Regions from separate parts of the Paenibacillus sp. AK002 genome, predicted to be linked through region 2. Evidence: riboswitches for the same ligand, from Rfam matches in the RefSeq annotation. Region 2 holds a riboswitch; each other region holds the start of a gene.
What was found. A riboswitch is a leader RNA that binds a small molecule or an ion and turns the genes downstream of it on or off. The one in region 2 is predicted to bind cyclic di-AMP.
Positions count from the first base shown of each region.

Region 1: it holds a riboswitch for cyclic di-AMP, as region 2 does, so the genes downstream of both, M1D70_RS00480 (C40 family peptidase) here and M1D70_RS26740 (TrkH family potassium uptake protein) in region 2, are expected to answer to the same signal.
Region 3: it holds a riboswitch for cyclic di-AMP, as region 2 does, so the genes downstream of both, M1D70_RS29500 (APC family permease) here and M1D70_RS26740 (TrkH family potassium uptake protein) in region 2, are expected to answer to the same signal.
Region 4: it holds a riboswitch for cyclic di-AMP, as region 2 does, so the genes downstream of both, ehuB (ectoine/hydroxyectoine ABC transporter substrate-binding protein EhuB) here and M1D70_RS26740 (TrkH family potassium uptake protein) in region 2, are expected to answer to the same signal.

Region 1 is NZ_CP096377.1:98,339-101,943, forward strand. Features, by position in the region: gene M1D70_RS00470 (c-type cytochrome) at 1-275, opposite strand, end outside; gene M1D70_RS00475 (GNAT family N-acetyltransferase) at 437-937, opposite strand; gene M1D70_RS00480 (C40 family peptidase) at 1,445-1,918, opposite strand; cyclic di-AMP (ydaO/yuaA leader) riboswitch at 1,923-2,058, opposite strand; gene M1D70_RS00485 (hypothetical protein) at 2,404-3,231, opposite strand; gene M1D70_RS00490 (M1 family metallopeptidase) at 3,243-3,605, opposite strand, start outside.
Region 2 is NZ_CP096377.1:5,958,082-5,961,686, forward strand. Features, by position in the region: gene M1D70_RS26730 (LysR family transcriptional regulator) at 1-158, shown strand, start outside; gene M1D70_RS26735 (potassium channel family protein) at 195-869, opposite strand; gene M1D70_RS26740 (TrkH family potassium uptake protein) at 886-2,226, opposite strand; cyclic di-AMP (ydaO/yuaA leader) riboswitch at 2,290-2,434, opposite strand; gene M1D70_RS26745 (CPBP family intramembrane glutamic endopeptidase) at 2,726-3,605, shown strand, end outside.
Region 3 is NZ_CP096377.1:6,527,474-6,531,078, forward strand. Features, by position in the region: gene M1D70_RS29495 (molybdopterin-containing oxidoreductase family protein) at 1-1,770, opposite strand, end outside; cyclic di-AMP (ydaO/yuaA leader) riboswitch at 2,256-2,450, shown strand; gene M1D70_RS29500 (APC family permease) at 2,617-3,605, shown strand, end outside.
Region 4 is NZ_CP096377.1:6,193,269-6,196,873, reverse strand. Features, by position in the region: gene M1D70_RS27960 (flavin reductase family protein) at 1-117, shown strand, start outside; gene M1D70_RS27955 (SDR family NAD(P)-dependent oxidoreductase) at 301-1,044, shown strand; cyclic di-AMP (ydaO/yuaA leader) riboswitch at 1,411-1,557, shown strand; gene ehuB (ectoine/hydroxyectoine ABC transporter substrate-binding protein EhuB) at 1,913-2,767, shown strand; gene ehuC (ectoine/hydroxyectoine ABC transporter permease subunit EhuC) at 2,769-3,422, shown strand; gene ehuD (ectoine/hydroxyectoine ABC transporter permease subunit EhuD) at 3,426-3,605, shown strand, end outside.

The sequences.
Region 1 (3,605 bases), 1.1 Mb from region 2:
CGGCCTTTGGTTACAACGTTGAAGATCGCGTCCGCATCCATGTGTCCGCCTACTTGATTCAAAGCCGGTCCAGCGCCGCCTTGAAGTTGGTCACCATGACAGCTGATGCAGCTTGCTTTCAGTGTGGCTTCCGCTGTGGCAGCATCCAGAGTCACTTCCGGCATAGTCGGCTTCTCTTCCTGAGCTACCTGTTCCTTGCCTGGGAGCGTAAACATCAGCGCAATAGCCAACGCACATGCGACGAAGAACAATCCGCTCATGATCCATTTTTGCATCGTCATATCGTCCCTTCTATGTATACTGCACTTTTGCACTTGTCTCCATTATAAACCAACATCCATAGACAGCATAGCCAGTTGTGACAAAAAAAGCAACTATACCGCGCACCTTCATAAAAAGTACACAAAATTGTGCCTTTTCATATAGACAAAGATTACTATTCCTCATTTGCCGGAGGCTCATACACCATGCAGTGGAAAAGGGCGTTTCCCGTCGGCGTAAGGCGCTCGTACGTATCGGTGATATGAAACCCCGCCTTTTCGTATGCGCGGATCGCGCGTTCATTCCAGGTCATTACCTCCAGGTCGATCTCATCGGCAGGCCGCCTCCGCCTCGCTTCCCGGACAATCGTCTGCATAAACCGTTTACCCATTCCGCGCCCGCACCAATCAGGCCGCATGCCCAGCCCGATTCGCGTAACCTCATGCATCGGAAACAGCTGGGCAAATCCCCATAGTGTCTTCCGTTCATCCAAAATCGAAATGTACTGCTCCCGGCGGATGTCCGGATCGCCAAACTCGATCCCAAGCCCTTTCATCTGCTCCCATGGAAGAAAACCGTAAATGTTATAGGGAGGAGGATAGGTCCAGGCGCATATTTCTTTCGCATGCTCTTCAAGCATGACCACCGTGTGAAATGAAATCGGTGCTGCATCCATTGGCAAAGTCCCCCTGTCGTAATTACAAATTAAATTATACCCCATTTCTCAAACATTCTAGCCGCATCAAAAAGCCAGTCCGAGAGAAGTAGGCCTCCATTGACGGGCAAAAGGGTATGTATAGGCAGGATGAGGATAAGACCCATCGAAGCTTAGGAGGATTCTCCGGTCGACTTTTCATTCTGATCATTGCTCATGATGGGCTTGGCACCTACGTATCGCTGCTCGTAGTGGTCCTCAGAAAATAAAATCAATATTTTTCCATTAGGGTGTTTAATGAAGGAAGAGGAGGGTATATAAAGGGTAGAAGATGCAACGACATGAGGAAGCGAAGTGAATTCGCATAATAATTTTCTTTTTTTCTCGAAAAGTGGGAACTTTTTCGTTGTCCCAAACGTTATAAAGGTATACACAGAGCAGACAAAAGAAAAAGCCGCTGGATGAGATCGGCACAATCTCATACGCCCAGGGCTTCTTGTAAAGGATAAACCAATGAAGTTCCAATAATTAATTGTAGTTCACAGCTACAGACTTGTACGTAGACTGACTCATGACTCGCTTAGCACCTACGTATCGATTGGCGTAATAGCTCTGGCTCAGCGGACTGATGATGACGCCGCGCGAGGATGAGGAATGAGCGAATTTGCCGCCCCCAACATAAATACCCACATGAGATACACCTCTGCCGGATGTGTTGAAGAACACGAGATCGCCAGCTTTCAGCTTGCTCTTGGCTACGGCCGTACCGACTTTGTATTGAGCTGCAGACGTGCGTGGCAGGCTCAGACCAAGTTTCTTGTAGATATAGCTGGTGAATCCGGAGCAGTCAAAACCATTCGTTGTGGTTCCACCTGTTTTATAAGAGACACCAATGGCTGGTTTGATTGCAGTATTTAATTTGGAATCGGCGAAAGCGCTTCCGGTCCCTAATGTGAGTGCGAGGGCCAGGCCTAGAGAAATGGCCGTTAACTTCTTTTTCAAAACAAAAAGCTCCTTCCATTGCCTGCGAGGTTAGCTTAAGGGTTCGGTTGAAGGTCCCCTATGATCCCTCTCTTGCGAGATCAATTCACCCAAAACGGATCCCCCGCTTCCCAATCATGGGAATTCGGCTCCTTAAAATGTTGATGAACCCATTCATAGACGTCTGACGTTCCAACATGCTAACGAAATTACATAGTTCCAGCAAAAAGTTACAGTAAAGATGACAAAGTTGTTACTAACATATTCGTTATTTTAGCAGAGTATTAACAATTTGGCAAATGAGGAAAGCTCATTTTTATACAAAAAAACCTGTCCCCGTCTTGCGGGATCAGGTTTTTTTGTAATTTGGCCATCGGAAAATGTAATATTGAGGAAAAATGGGCTCCTATTCTTTGTAAAATCAAATCCGAGAGAGAAATGTGTCGCTTCCGATTACAGCATATTTACGAGCTTGTTCATCATAAGATGGTAACGAAATGTAACGATTAGGCATGCTGCGAGGAAGAATCCCGCCACAAATGGTATTGGGCGGAAATTGCCCAAATTTGGAAAAGTCCATTTAGAAAATAGGAGGCTTGCTGAATAATCAAGCCGATCAATCCGGCCCAGAAGAGCGATGCCGAACTCAGGAGCAAAAGAATGACGCAGGCTGATCCGCCAACGGTAAGGGATAACAGCACGGCCGTGCCCAGTCGGCGGAAGAGCGCAAGAACGGAGCTGATCATGCCGGAATTGTCCGTACGGCCGAATTGCATATAGAGCAATAACAGGCGAATCAGATAGGCGTACAGAAACCAGCCGGCTGCATGAGGCAGCGCACGAAGCAGCAGAACCGGCTCATGGATCCCGTTCAGCAGTATCGGAAGGATTTTGGGCAGAATCCAGTATCCGGGCACAAAGGTAAGAACAAGTTCGATCAGATAGAATACCGTAACGGGCTTCCACAGCTTCTGCATGCCGGTGAAGAAGAATAATCCGCGCTCGCCCTTGGCCTCCTGATGGAGGTTATAGAAGATGCCTGCCCGAATGAGCGGGGTACATACCATCCGGATCAGGAGCAGAGCGGCCAGAAGCCAACCATAGGTATGGACCGTGCCGCTTAACGATAGACTCATCTCGCCCTCGTAGAAGAATAACAGGCGACTAAGCTCGTTAGGGGCAGAATCCGGATACCGCATCAGCAGGGGGACGACTGCCGATTTTACAAGCCGGTACAGGCAATATCCCCACAGCATGCGGTACAAGAACAGCAGAATGGAGACGTATAATTGGTCTTTAACACTGATCCAGCCTTGGCCTGCATAACTTTTCATGTGCTCCCCCCTCACCATGACAGGCTGCCGAACAACGTCTCCACAAGCTTGGTAATACTGAGATTCCAGCGTGTGACCACTTTCGGATCCATTCCTGCCTTCATATAGTTATTGATGTGTCTATTCTCCAGAACAATGGAGTATTTCGGATCAACCATAGCCCAGGCGAGCGGAGTGCTGTACTCCAGGGTGTACGTAACTTTACCGTCCTTGCCGCTCCAAGTTCGCTCCACCGTTTTGCCGTCCTCAAAGGCGAACACGATAGGCACATCGGTTATATCTCCGTCCTTGCTCGTGATCTTGACCGTGGATTCATACCGCGGATGGTCTGACGTGCCTTCATTTTTGGTTTTGATCACATCGATGGCGACGTC
Region 2 (3,605 bases):
TCGTCGACATTCATATTCCGGCACTCATCGAAACCCGGCGAACGACTTCGCTGATCTACGGACAAGCCTCGGAGCTGAGCAAGGCGGCCAGCCGCTGGATCGAAGAAACGGAGATCCTGTTCCGCAAGCTGGAGGAAAATAAATCGAAAAAAAACTGACGATATTTCGCAATCGTCAGTTTTTTTCTACTATATTTATTTTTCGAGCATATTCACGACTTCGGACTCAAAGCGGTCCACGTTGTCATTGGAGCCGATGACGACCATAATGTCGCCGGAGTTCACGACGTCCATGGCCGTCGGAGCAACGATAATGCCGGACTGTTTATTCAGCGCCACCACGCTGACGCCGTACCGGACCCTCGTATTAAGCTCGCTCAGCGTTTTCCCGTCCATGCAGTCCGTGACCGTCATCTCCACAATCAGATAATCCTTGGATAATTCGATATAATCAAGCAGGTTCGGCGTCACGAGCTGGTGCGCTACCCGGATCCCCATATCCCGCTCGGGAAAGATGACCCGGTCCACGCCAAGCTTCTCCAGCGCCCGGCCGTGCAGCACCGAAATCGCCTTGGCAACGACCATCGCGACACCCAGCTCTTTCAACAGGATGGCGGAGAGGATGCTCATCTGAATGTCGTTCCCGATCGCAACGATCCCGCAGTCGAAGTTGCGGATGCCGAGCGATTTAAGCACTTCCTCATCCGTCGCGTCCGCCACCACCGTATGCGTCAGCAGCTCGCTCATGTCCTCGACGACCTCTTCGTTCCGGTCGATGCCGAGCACCTCATATCCCTGTTCCATCAGCTCCAGCGCCAGACTGGCGCCAAATCGCCCCAAACCGATGATTGCAAATTGCTTTGGTTTCATGTCTCTCCTATACCCCTTATCCAATTATCATTTTGCCTTCCGGATGACGATATAATTCTTTACCCTTTTTCGGCCCTAGTGCATAAGCAAGCGTCAAAGGCCCCAATCGACCCGCAAACATCGTAAGGCTGATCAGGATCTTGCCGAACACGGTCAAATCGGGCGTTAAGCCCATGGAGAGACCTACCGTACCGAAGGCGGATGTCGTTTCGAATAGAATCTCCAGGAAGTCCCCTTCCTCTGTCGTCGACAGAATCATCGAGACGGTTAGAACGAGCAGCAGGGCCAGCAAGGCAATGGTCAGTGCCTTCAGCACCCGCTCCTGGGCCAGGCGATAACGGAACATGACGATGTCTTCCCGCCCGCGCATCATCGCAATGACCGCCCCTACCATAATGGTAAAGGTCGTGGTTTTGATGCCGCCGCCGGTTGACCCTGGAGATGCTCCGATAAACATCAGGATGACGATAAAAAATTGCGTTGCCTGTCTGAGCCCCGTAATATCTATAGTATTCGCGCCCGCCGTACGCGGCGTTACGGATTGGAATAACGCGCCGAAGAATTTCCCGCCCCAGTTCAGGGAACCCAGCGTTCTCGGGTTGGTAAATTCAAATATGAGAATGACGATAAATCCGACCGCAAGCAAGGCAGCCGTCATCGTGAGCACCACCTTGGAGTGCAGGGAGAGCCTCCGCTGTTTTCGGTAATCGATCAGATCGGAGAGCACAATAAATCCAATGCCCCCGGAAACAATCAAGAACATCACGACGAAGTTGACTACCGGATCGTATACATACCCGGTCAAACTCCGAAAATCGCCAAACAAATCGAAGCCGGCGTTGTTAAACATCGTCACCGCATGAAAAACTCCGTAATATATCGCCCGGCCCAGCGGCATATCAAACGCCCAACGAACCGATAAAAGGACTGCGCCGCAGGCCTCGATGACGAGCGAGTACAGCAGTACTCTGCGTATCAGCCTTACGATGCCTTCCATCGAGGACTGATTCATCGCTTCCTGCAAGATTAGACGGTCTTTGAGCGATATGCGTCTCTTCAGAACCAAGGCGAATAAAGTAGCCATCGTCATGAATCCGAGCCCGCCGATTTGAATCAGCAGCATGATCACGACTTCTCCGAAGGAACTGAATGTCGTTCCCGTATCCACCACGACCAGGCCCGTTACGCACGTTGCCGAGGTGGAAGTGAACAAGGCGTCAGTAAATCCAAGCGGTTCGCCCGTCGTCGTCGAGATTGGCAGCATTAACAGCCCGGTCCCGATGAAGATGATGGCCGCAAAACCAAGCACGAGAATTTGGGGCGGAGACAATGTAAGCCAGTTTAATTTAGCGTTCAATCGGACACCTTCTTTAAAAAAATCAACGAAAAAAGACACTGGAAAACGCAGTGCCTTTCGGTCTGGTTCCTGTGCAACAGCCTACGAGGTTAGCTGACGGATTCGGGCATTTCCACAGGTCGCCCTATTCATTATTCCGGGAATAATGAAATTCACCCCAATTACATGGTTCCCCCATTTTCATTACGAAATTCGGCTGGAATATTCGGTTCCTTCAAGCATGATGTGATTATAACTCAATCCGGTACGTAAACCCAATGCCGTTTTTCGCCCGAAATATCTTTAAAAGAGCGCGAATTGGGCATATTCAAGAATACAAGCGTAGGGTTCTCTAACGTTTTCGAAACCTTTCATTCATTTTCATCGATTTATTTCAATATTCCGATAATTGGGATAAGCTGCTTATGGCTTTCATACTATGTTATATTGACTCTATGCGTTCTTAATCAGGCATATCGAATACCAGTGGGAGTATCAACTTTCTTAGAGGAGGAATTTCATGAATCGTGCAAGAGAGCCCTTGAAGCTGAAGCCCAATCTGAAGCAGCTCATCGCGCCTGCCGCAGTCGGCCTGATTCTGTTCCTATTATTTCAGGTATTTCCGTGGGCGAATCCGGACGATACCGAGATGGCCTCGCCGGATATCATTTCCAAGGAGCAGGCTCGGCAGGCAGCTTCAAGGTTTGCTCAGGAGCATCTGCAGTTTGCGGCTGCGGACACGGACGAAGCCTTGGTTACATATCAATCCAAATCGGAACTTTACGGATATCTGGCGAAGGAGAAGAGACTTTCGGAATATAACAAAACCTATGAAGCCAAATATCCCTATGACGTATACCGCGTTCGCTTCAGCGAGCCTGGAGGCGATGCCCTCAATGTGGACGTGCACATGCAGAATTCCGGCATCGTCGGATTCTCGTATGATTATGCCCGCTCCAGCTTTGACCGGATCGAGCTGAACAAGGGCGAAATTCAGAGACAGATGCTGCTCGTCGTTGAGGATGGCATGACATTGGCCGAGAAGCAGGCGCTGGCCGAGCCATGGCTTCAGCGGGCGGGTTATGACCTGTCGAATCTGGAGCTGGTTACGAAGGAAGGGGAGCCCCGTCTCAAATATGTGGACCCTGAATCCAGGATCGGGGACTCCAGGCTGGAGCACCGCTTCACCTTCGAGCAGGGGAAATTGCGCTCTTATGAGCCCTCCTTCTCGGTCCCGGCCGCCCACTCCGCTTATGTCAACAAGCAGACGCAGGATGCCACCCTGCTGACGCTCGCCGGGTACGGCCTGTTCACCCTAATCCTGGGCATTCTTGCGATTGTGTACAGCGTAAAGACCAGGGCCTACACCTCGTTTAAGCGCGGCCTGTTCTTATCGGCGC
Region 3 (3,605 bases), 570 kb from region 2:
GGTCGAGTTCAGGAAGTTATGGTTCGGCGGCGAAATGAACATGAGCGGGTATTGATGCCCGCGGCCGCGCCTTACCCCGTCGTATCCTTCCTTCAGCGGCACGTAGGTCGGAAGGGGCGGTAGACCTGCTTCCTCCAACTTCGCAGAGTATAACTCGATGCGTCCCGAAGGCGTCGGCAAACGGTCCAGATACGTTTCAAGCGGCGTCATGTCCAGCTTCACGTGGCGGTGTTCCCTCAGCTTGTCCAGCGTGACGCCGTTTAGATAAGGGTTATCCGGGAAGTCGAGCGCTCTTGCCATCATCTCTTCCTCGGTCTCATGAAAAGCCGGTTCCTGGAATCCCATAGCCCGTCCCAGCATGGAGAACAGCTCTACGTTGCCCTTGCTCTCCCCAAGTGCCGGAATGACCGGCTCCTGCAGCTGAACGTACTGATGCCAGTAGGAAGCGTACAGGTCCGTATTCTCGAACGAAGAGGTTGCCGGGAGCACGATATCGGCATACTTGGCCGTATCCGTCATAAACAGGTCATGCACAACCGTAAACAGATCTTCCCGTGCAAACCCTTCCCTGACCCGCTCGGTATCGGGAGCCACAACCAGCGGATTGCTGCAATAAACGAAGAGCGACTTAATCGGCTGTTCGGTCATGGCAAGCGCTTCGCCGATCCGGTTCATGTTAATCGTGCGCGCTTCGGGATTCGGCCGGAGATCGGGACGCTCAAGCGCGTCGCTATCCATGCTGTTGTAACCGCCGTTCGACTTGGCAGCCCCTCCGCCCCGCTTCAGCCATTGTCCGGTCAAAGCGGGAAGCGCGGCGATGCTGCGCACCGTCAAGCCGCCGTTGTCGTGATGCTGAAGACCGTTGCCGATATGGATGTAGGAAGTATCGGCCCGGCCGTAGAGCTCGGTCAATTTCTCGATATCCTCGATCGAGATGCCGGTAATGGAAGAAACGTGCTCCGGCGTGTATTCTTTGACGTGCTCGCGCAAGGCTTCATGACCAATCGTATACTTCCGGAGGAATTCCTCATTCACCATGCCGTCGCGGAACATGATGTGCATGAGCCCGACGGCCAGCGCAGCATCCGTGCCTGGATACAGCGGAATGAACCAGTCGGCCCATTGCCCCGTCTGGTTCTTGTGGACATCGATCACAACGACCTTGGCACCGGCTTTGCGCGCTTTCTCTGCAATCACCATCTGGTGCATATTGGTGCTGACGATGTTGCCGCCCCAGACGAGGATGACGTCGGCTCGTACGGTGTCCTCCGGAACGGTTCCCCCATTAAACCCCATCACGGATTTCCAGCCCTCATTGCCCGCGGAATTGCAAATCGACTGCTTCAGGCGGCTGGCACCCAGCCTGTTGAAGAATCTGCGGTCCATGCCGTCGACGCTCAATATCCCCATATTGCCGTAGAAGCTGTAAGGCAGGATGCTCTCGGAGCCGTATTCCTCAATCAAGTCCTTATAGCGTCCCGCAATCTCCTGAATGGCTTCGTCCCAGCTGATCCGCTCGAAGGCGCCCTCTCCCTTGGGACCTACCCTTCGCAGCGGATAGAGCACGCGTTCCGGATGGTACACCCGGTGTGCCATATTACGGACTTTATTGCAGATGGCTCCCTGCGTAATCGGATGCTCCGGATTACCGGTCACCTTGACGATTTTTCCGTTCTCTTTATGCAGCAGCAGGCCGCATGTATCGGGACAATCCAACGGACATACCGCCGGAAATACGCCGTTTTCCTGATGAATCATCGCTTGAGTCATTTCGTACTTCCCCCTTTTGCTCGGCTGCATCATATCCCTTTATCTTAAAAGAAAATCGGGGTTTCAGTAAAGTCATACATTTATTTCTAATCAGGTGATTCACTTTACTTTCCCCCGGGTATATTCCTATCAAGAGCAAAGAAGAGGAACCCAGACCCTTTCTCTTCCTTGCCGAATCATGGACCACTCCCAAAAAAATTCGCCATGCCAGTGTCTCCTCCCCCGAGACCGGCATGGCGAATTTGTTTATATGGCATCCTCCCAGTGACCGATGTTCCCCACACCTAATCCTCCATATTATAGAAACTCGTGATTTTCGCAGTAAACATGCAAAATAAAAAGCCTGTCAAAGCCAGGTCATTATGTAAGCGCTTATCTGTTATTTTTTATAAATAATTCTGTTCGAATGATCGTTGGAGGATGTTTTACAAACGATTGGAGCAGGCGTAATATACTATTCAGCTTCGAAAACATTCTTCATATTCACATGGCATTCGCTTAATTTCCATGATGGAAAGCGGGGGAACCAACCGTATGGAGGGATACCTATAGGATCCTTCAACCATACTATGGGGTGAATCCTGATGCGTCGCGTACGTACGCCGCGATGGAATCAGGTAGGGCGACTCTCACCGCCCGAATCCGACAGCTAACCTCGTCAGCGTTGATCGGGAGGGTTGTGAACTTGTGATGAAACACAGGGTTCTAACCTGTGTTTTTTGTTTGCCAAAAATCAGCATAGGAATGGTGACCATTCCTATGTCCAGCACATAAAAAACACCGATAGAAGTCCGTTCAGCGAGCTTCTACCATGAACTTAATCTTAAGCGGCGGTGAAAAACAACCATGTTATCCTCAATCAAGCGCTTCCTCATCGGAAGACCGCTTAAATCAACGGAATTAGGCGAACAAAAGCTGAATAAAACCAAGGCGCTGGCCATCCTGTCATCCGATGCGTTATCGTCCGTGGCCTATGGTCCGGAACAAATCCTCATTGTGTTGATGACCGTCGGGGCGGCTGCCTATTGGTATTCCATACCGATTGCCGTCGGCGTCCTGGTCTTATTGCTGGCACTTATCCTGTCGTACAGACAAATTATTTTCTCCTATCCGCACGGCGGCGGCGCATATGTCGTGTCCAAACGGAATTTGGGCATGTATCCGGGGCTGGTGGCCGGCGGTTCCTTGCTCGTGGACTATATCCTGACGGTTGCGGTCAGCGTGTCGGCCGGGACGGATGCGATCACGTCGGCTTTTCCGGAATTGCACGCCTATAATCTGCCGATCTCCATCGTGTTCGTTCTATGCTTGACCGTATTGAATTTAAGAGGGGTCACGGAGTCGGCCTCCATATTGGCTTATCCGGTTTACCTGTTCGTGCTTGCGTTATTCATCCTGATCGGGGTAGGGATATTCAACATTGCCACAGGCCATGCGTCTCCGGAGCTTCACACGCCGATCGGCACGCCCGTAGCCGGGCTGAGCTTGTTTCTGCTTCTACGCGCATTTGCCTCGGGCAGCTCCGCCCTGACCGGCGTGGAGGCGATTTCCAACGCCATTCCGAATTTCAAAGACCCGGCCCCGAATAACGCGGCCAAAACCTTGGTGGCGATGGGATCGCTGCTGGCCCTGTTATTTTCGGGCATCGTCTTCCTGGCTTATTACTATGGGGTCAGTCCCAGCGAACAAGTCACGGTCGTTTCCCAAATTGCCGAGCATACCTTCGGGCGAAATGCGCTTTATTACTTCATACAAGGAACAACGGCCTTAATTCTGATCCTCGCCGCCAACACCGGGTATTCCGCTTTTCCCCTGCTGGCCGTCAATCTGGCGAA
Region 4 (3,605 bases), 240 kb from region 2:
GAGGAGCTCTACGAGCATGGCCGGATTGACGCATCCAAGTTGAAACCTGTGAGCCGCATGGCAGGAAATATCTATTCGACCCTGGGAGAGATGTTTACGATTGAGCGTCCGGTCTGACAGGGCTTGAGCTTGAATAAGGTTATTGCTTTGCGACTGTTATTTAGCGAACGTCCTTTTTATTTGATAGTATGCTGGTCATTCATTAGGAAACGGGGTATCGGAATATCATGGTCGGTTTTTGCCCATTCTACATGAATGGATAGCCGGTTGATGAATTTACAACATAGGAGTGATCAACGCATGAGATTTGATTCCAAGGTTGTCATTGTGACGGGGGGCGCCAGCGGGATTGGCGAAGCGGCAGTCAGACTTTTTGCAAAAGAGGGAGCCAAGGTCGTTATCGCGGATTATTCCGACCAGGGCCAAGCGGTTTCCGACGAATTGAGAGGAGCCGGCTTTGAAGCGCTGTTCGTCAAAACGGATGTAACCCAAGAGCAGGAAGTCGCGAATATGGTGAATCAGACGGTACAGCATTTTGGCCGTGTCGATGTATTGTTCGCGAATGCAGGCATAGCCCATGATGCTCCTGCCCATCAGTTAACGATGGATAATTGGCAGAGAACGATTGATATTAATCTGACAGGGGTCTTCCTGTGCGATAAATATGTCATTCAGCAAATGCTGTCCCAAGGAACCGGAGGGGCGATCGTAAACTGCGGCTCGATCCATAGCCATGTCGGAAAAGCAGGGGTAACCGCCTATGCTTCGGCTAAGGGAGGCGTCAAGCTGTTAACCCAGTCGCTCAGCGCAGACTATGCCTCCAAAGGAATCCGAATCAATGCCGTGTGTCCGGGATATATCGATACGCCGCTGATCAAGGGAAGAACGGAAGCGATCACGCAGCACCTGGTCGGCCTTCATCCGATGGGCCGTTTGGGACAGCCGGAAGAAGTGGCCAAAGCCGTATTGTTCCTCGCCAGTGAAGATGCCTCCTTCATTACGGGCACGAGTCTGCTGGTGGATGGCGGCTATACCGCGGTATGACGAGAAAAGCCCTGATGCTAAGCATCGGGGCTTTTTGCAAGTCATTCCAGGCGTTGTTATCGGACTTATTATGGAGTGTTTCAAAAATTTTTTTCGGCCCCGTATTTCAAATGGGCAGACTTCCTGATCCGGGGCTCATTCATGGCATTAAACGTATATGTCATGAACGATTTCCGCAAGACCCGTCAAATGCCTGCTATATAGCGGAAAATGGAGCATGGATTCCATGACCAATCCGGTGTATGGACAGCCTTAAATAAGGTGTTCAAAAGGCTCGATATTTTCGTTGCAAAAACGGTATTTTCACTTCTGAATTTCCAGAAAAAGCGGTTAAAGGGGTTTGACTTTTCCTGAGCTTCCCTTTATCATGAACACACGCTTAGTTTCCGGCATACATATTCCGGAAAGCGGGGGAACCAGTTTCACCAGGGGCGAGTCACTTGGAATTCACGAGTGTAGGGTACCATCTTACCCGAGTCCGTCAGCTAACCTCGTCAGCAGTGGATGGGTCTTGCATACATAATGGATGTTCATACAAAAGGCCCTTTATTCTCTATAGGGGCCTTTTCTCTATTTTTTGACCCCCTGCTGGCGGAGCTATGTCTAGATCCCCTGTTTGGTGGTCTTTTTAGCATTCAATTACAGAGGAGGGGCAACGTCTGCAAATGTGGAATGAATTGAATCGATCAGACGGCATTGGGTCAAAGCGTGCAAGGAAGCCGATGAATCATCTTCCCTGAAGCCTCGTCCCATGCACGGGTATCTGAATGTCCATATATCCAAGTTAACACATGTGCTAACACGGATAATTTCGTCATGCCGTTTTTTTAAGAAAGTGAAAAGCTATTACGAAAGGTTGTGGAAGGTTTTGAAGAAAGTGGTTGTGCTGGTGTTGTCCGTGATGATGGTGGTACTGCTCGCGGCTTGCGGCGACAAAGGAAGTACGCTGGATCGAGCCATAGAGCAGGGATATATCACCGTAGGGTTTGCGAACGAGAAGCCGTATGCCTACAAAGAAGCCAATGGGGAGCTCACGGGCGAGGCGGTTGAGATTGCCCGCGTTATTCTGGAGCGTCTTGGCATCAAGGAGATGAGGGGGGAGCTAACGGAATTCGGTTCGCTGGTCGCCGGATTGCAGGCCGATCGGTTTGATCTGATCACGGCAGGCATGTTCATTAATCCGGACCGCTGCTCTGCCGTCCTGTTCGCGAATCCGGAGTACAGCATCGGGGAAGCCCTTGCGGTAAAGCAAGGGAATCCGATGGAACTCGGAAGCTATGAGGACATTGCCAAGAATGAGCAGGCCAAGGTGGCTGTCATGACCGGCGCGGTCGAAATCGGCTACATGGAGAAGTCGGGCATTCCTGCGGACCGGATCGTACAGGTCCCTGACCAGGCTTCGGCGATCAGCGCCCTCCAGGCCGATCGGGTGCAGGCGATTACCATGACGGGGCCGTCCCTGCAGGCGATGCTGGATTCAGCCAGCGACGACAGCATCGAACGCGTGGCCGATTTCGAGCAGCCGGTCATCGACGGCGAAAGCGTTCGCGGTTACGGGGCTACGGCTTTCCGCCAAGCGGATACCGAGTTCCAGGAGGCTTATAATGCAGAGCTTGAAAAGATGAAGGAGTCGGGCGAGCTGCTGGAAATTTTGCAAGAGTTCGGGTTCACGGAAGAAGAGCTCCCGGGTGAGATGACGGCCGCTGCGCTCTGCGGGGAATAGCATGCCGAATTCTTGGATCGATTTTCTTCCGACGCTGCTCAAAGGAGCAGAGATCACGATTATCGTCGCGTTCTTTTCAGCCATCCTGGCTATCGTGATGTCCTTTGCAGCCGGATTGTGCCGGCTGTCGAAGCTGTGGATCGTCCGCACGGCGACGGTCGTGTACGTCGAAGTTTTTCGGGGAACCTCCTTGCTGGTGCAACTCTTCTGGTTGTATTTTGCCCTTCCATTCATCGGCATCGAGCTTCCGAAAATGCTGGCGGCGATTCTCGCGATCGGACTTAATTTCGGCGCATACGGCTCCGAGATTGTTCGCAGCGCGGTGCTGGCCGTTCCGAAAGGACAGTGGGAAGCTGCCGTGGCGCTTAATATGAGGCCTTGGCAGAGGTTGTGGAACGTTATACTGCCCCAAGCGTCCCTGCGAATGCTTCCCCCGTTTGGGAATCAGCTTGTGGAACTCATCAAATCCACCTCGCTCGTTTATTTCATCACGATGGCGGATTTAACGTATCAGGCGATGGTGCTCCGCAACAATTACATCTCCTGGACCACCGAGATTCTGGTGCTGCTGCTCCTCATGTATTTTGTCATTGCGACGCTCGTCTCGATGGCGGTTCGACTGCTGGAGCGCAAACTGACCGCGGGGAGGCTGTAGCGGATGTGGGATTGGAAATATGTGTTTGAAATACTGCCGCAGCTTCTGAGTGCATTAAAAATGACGGTATGGGTCACACTCTGTGCTTTTGTGGTGGCATTGATTATCGGGCTGCTGCTTGCCTTTGCCGCGCGGAGCAAATTTAAGCCCTTGTCGCTCATAACCAAAGGAATCATAGAATTT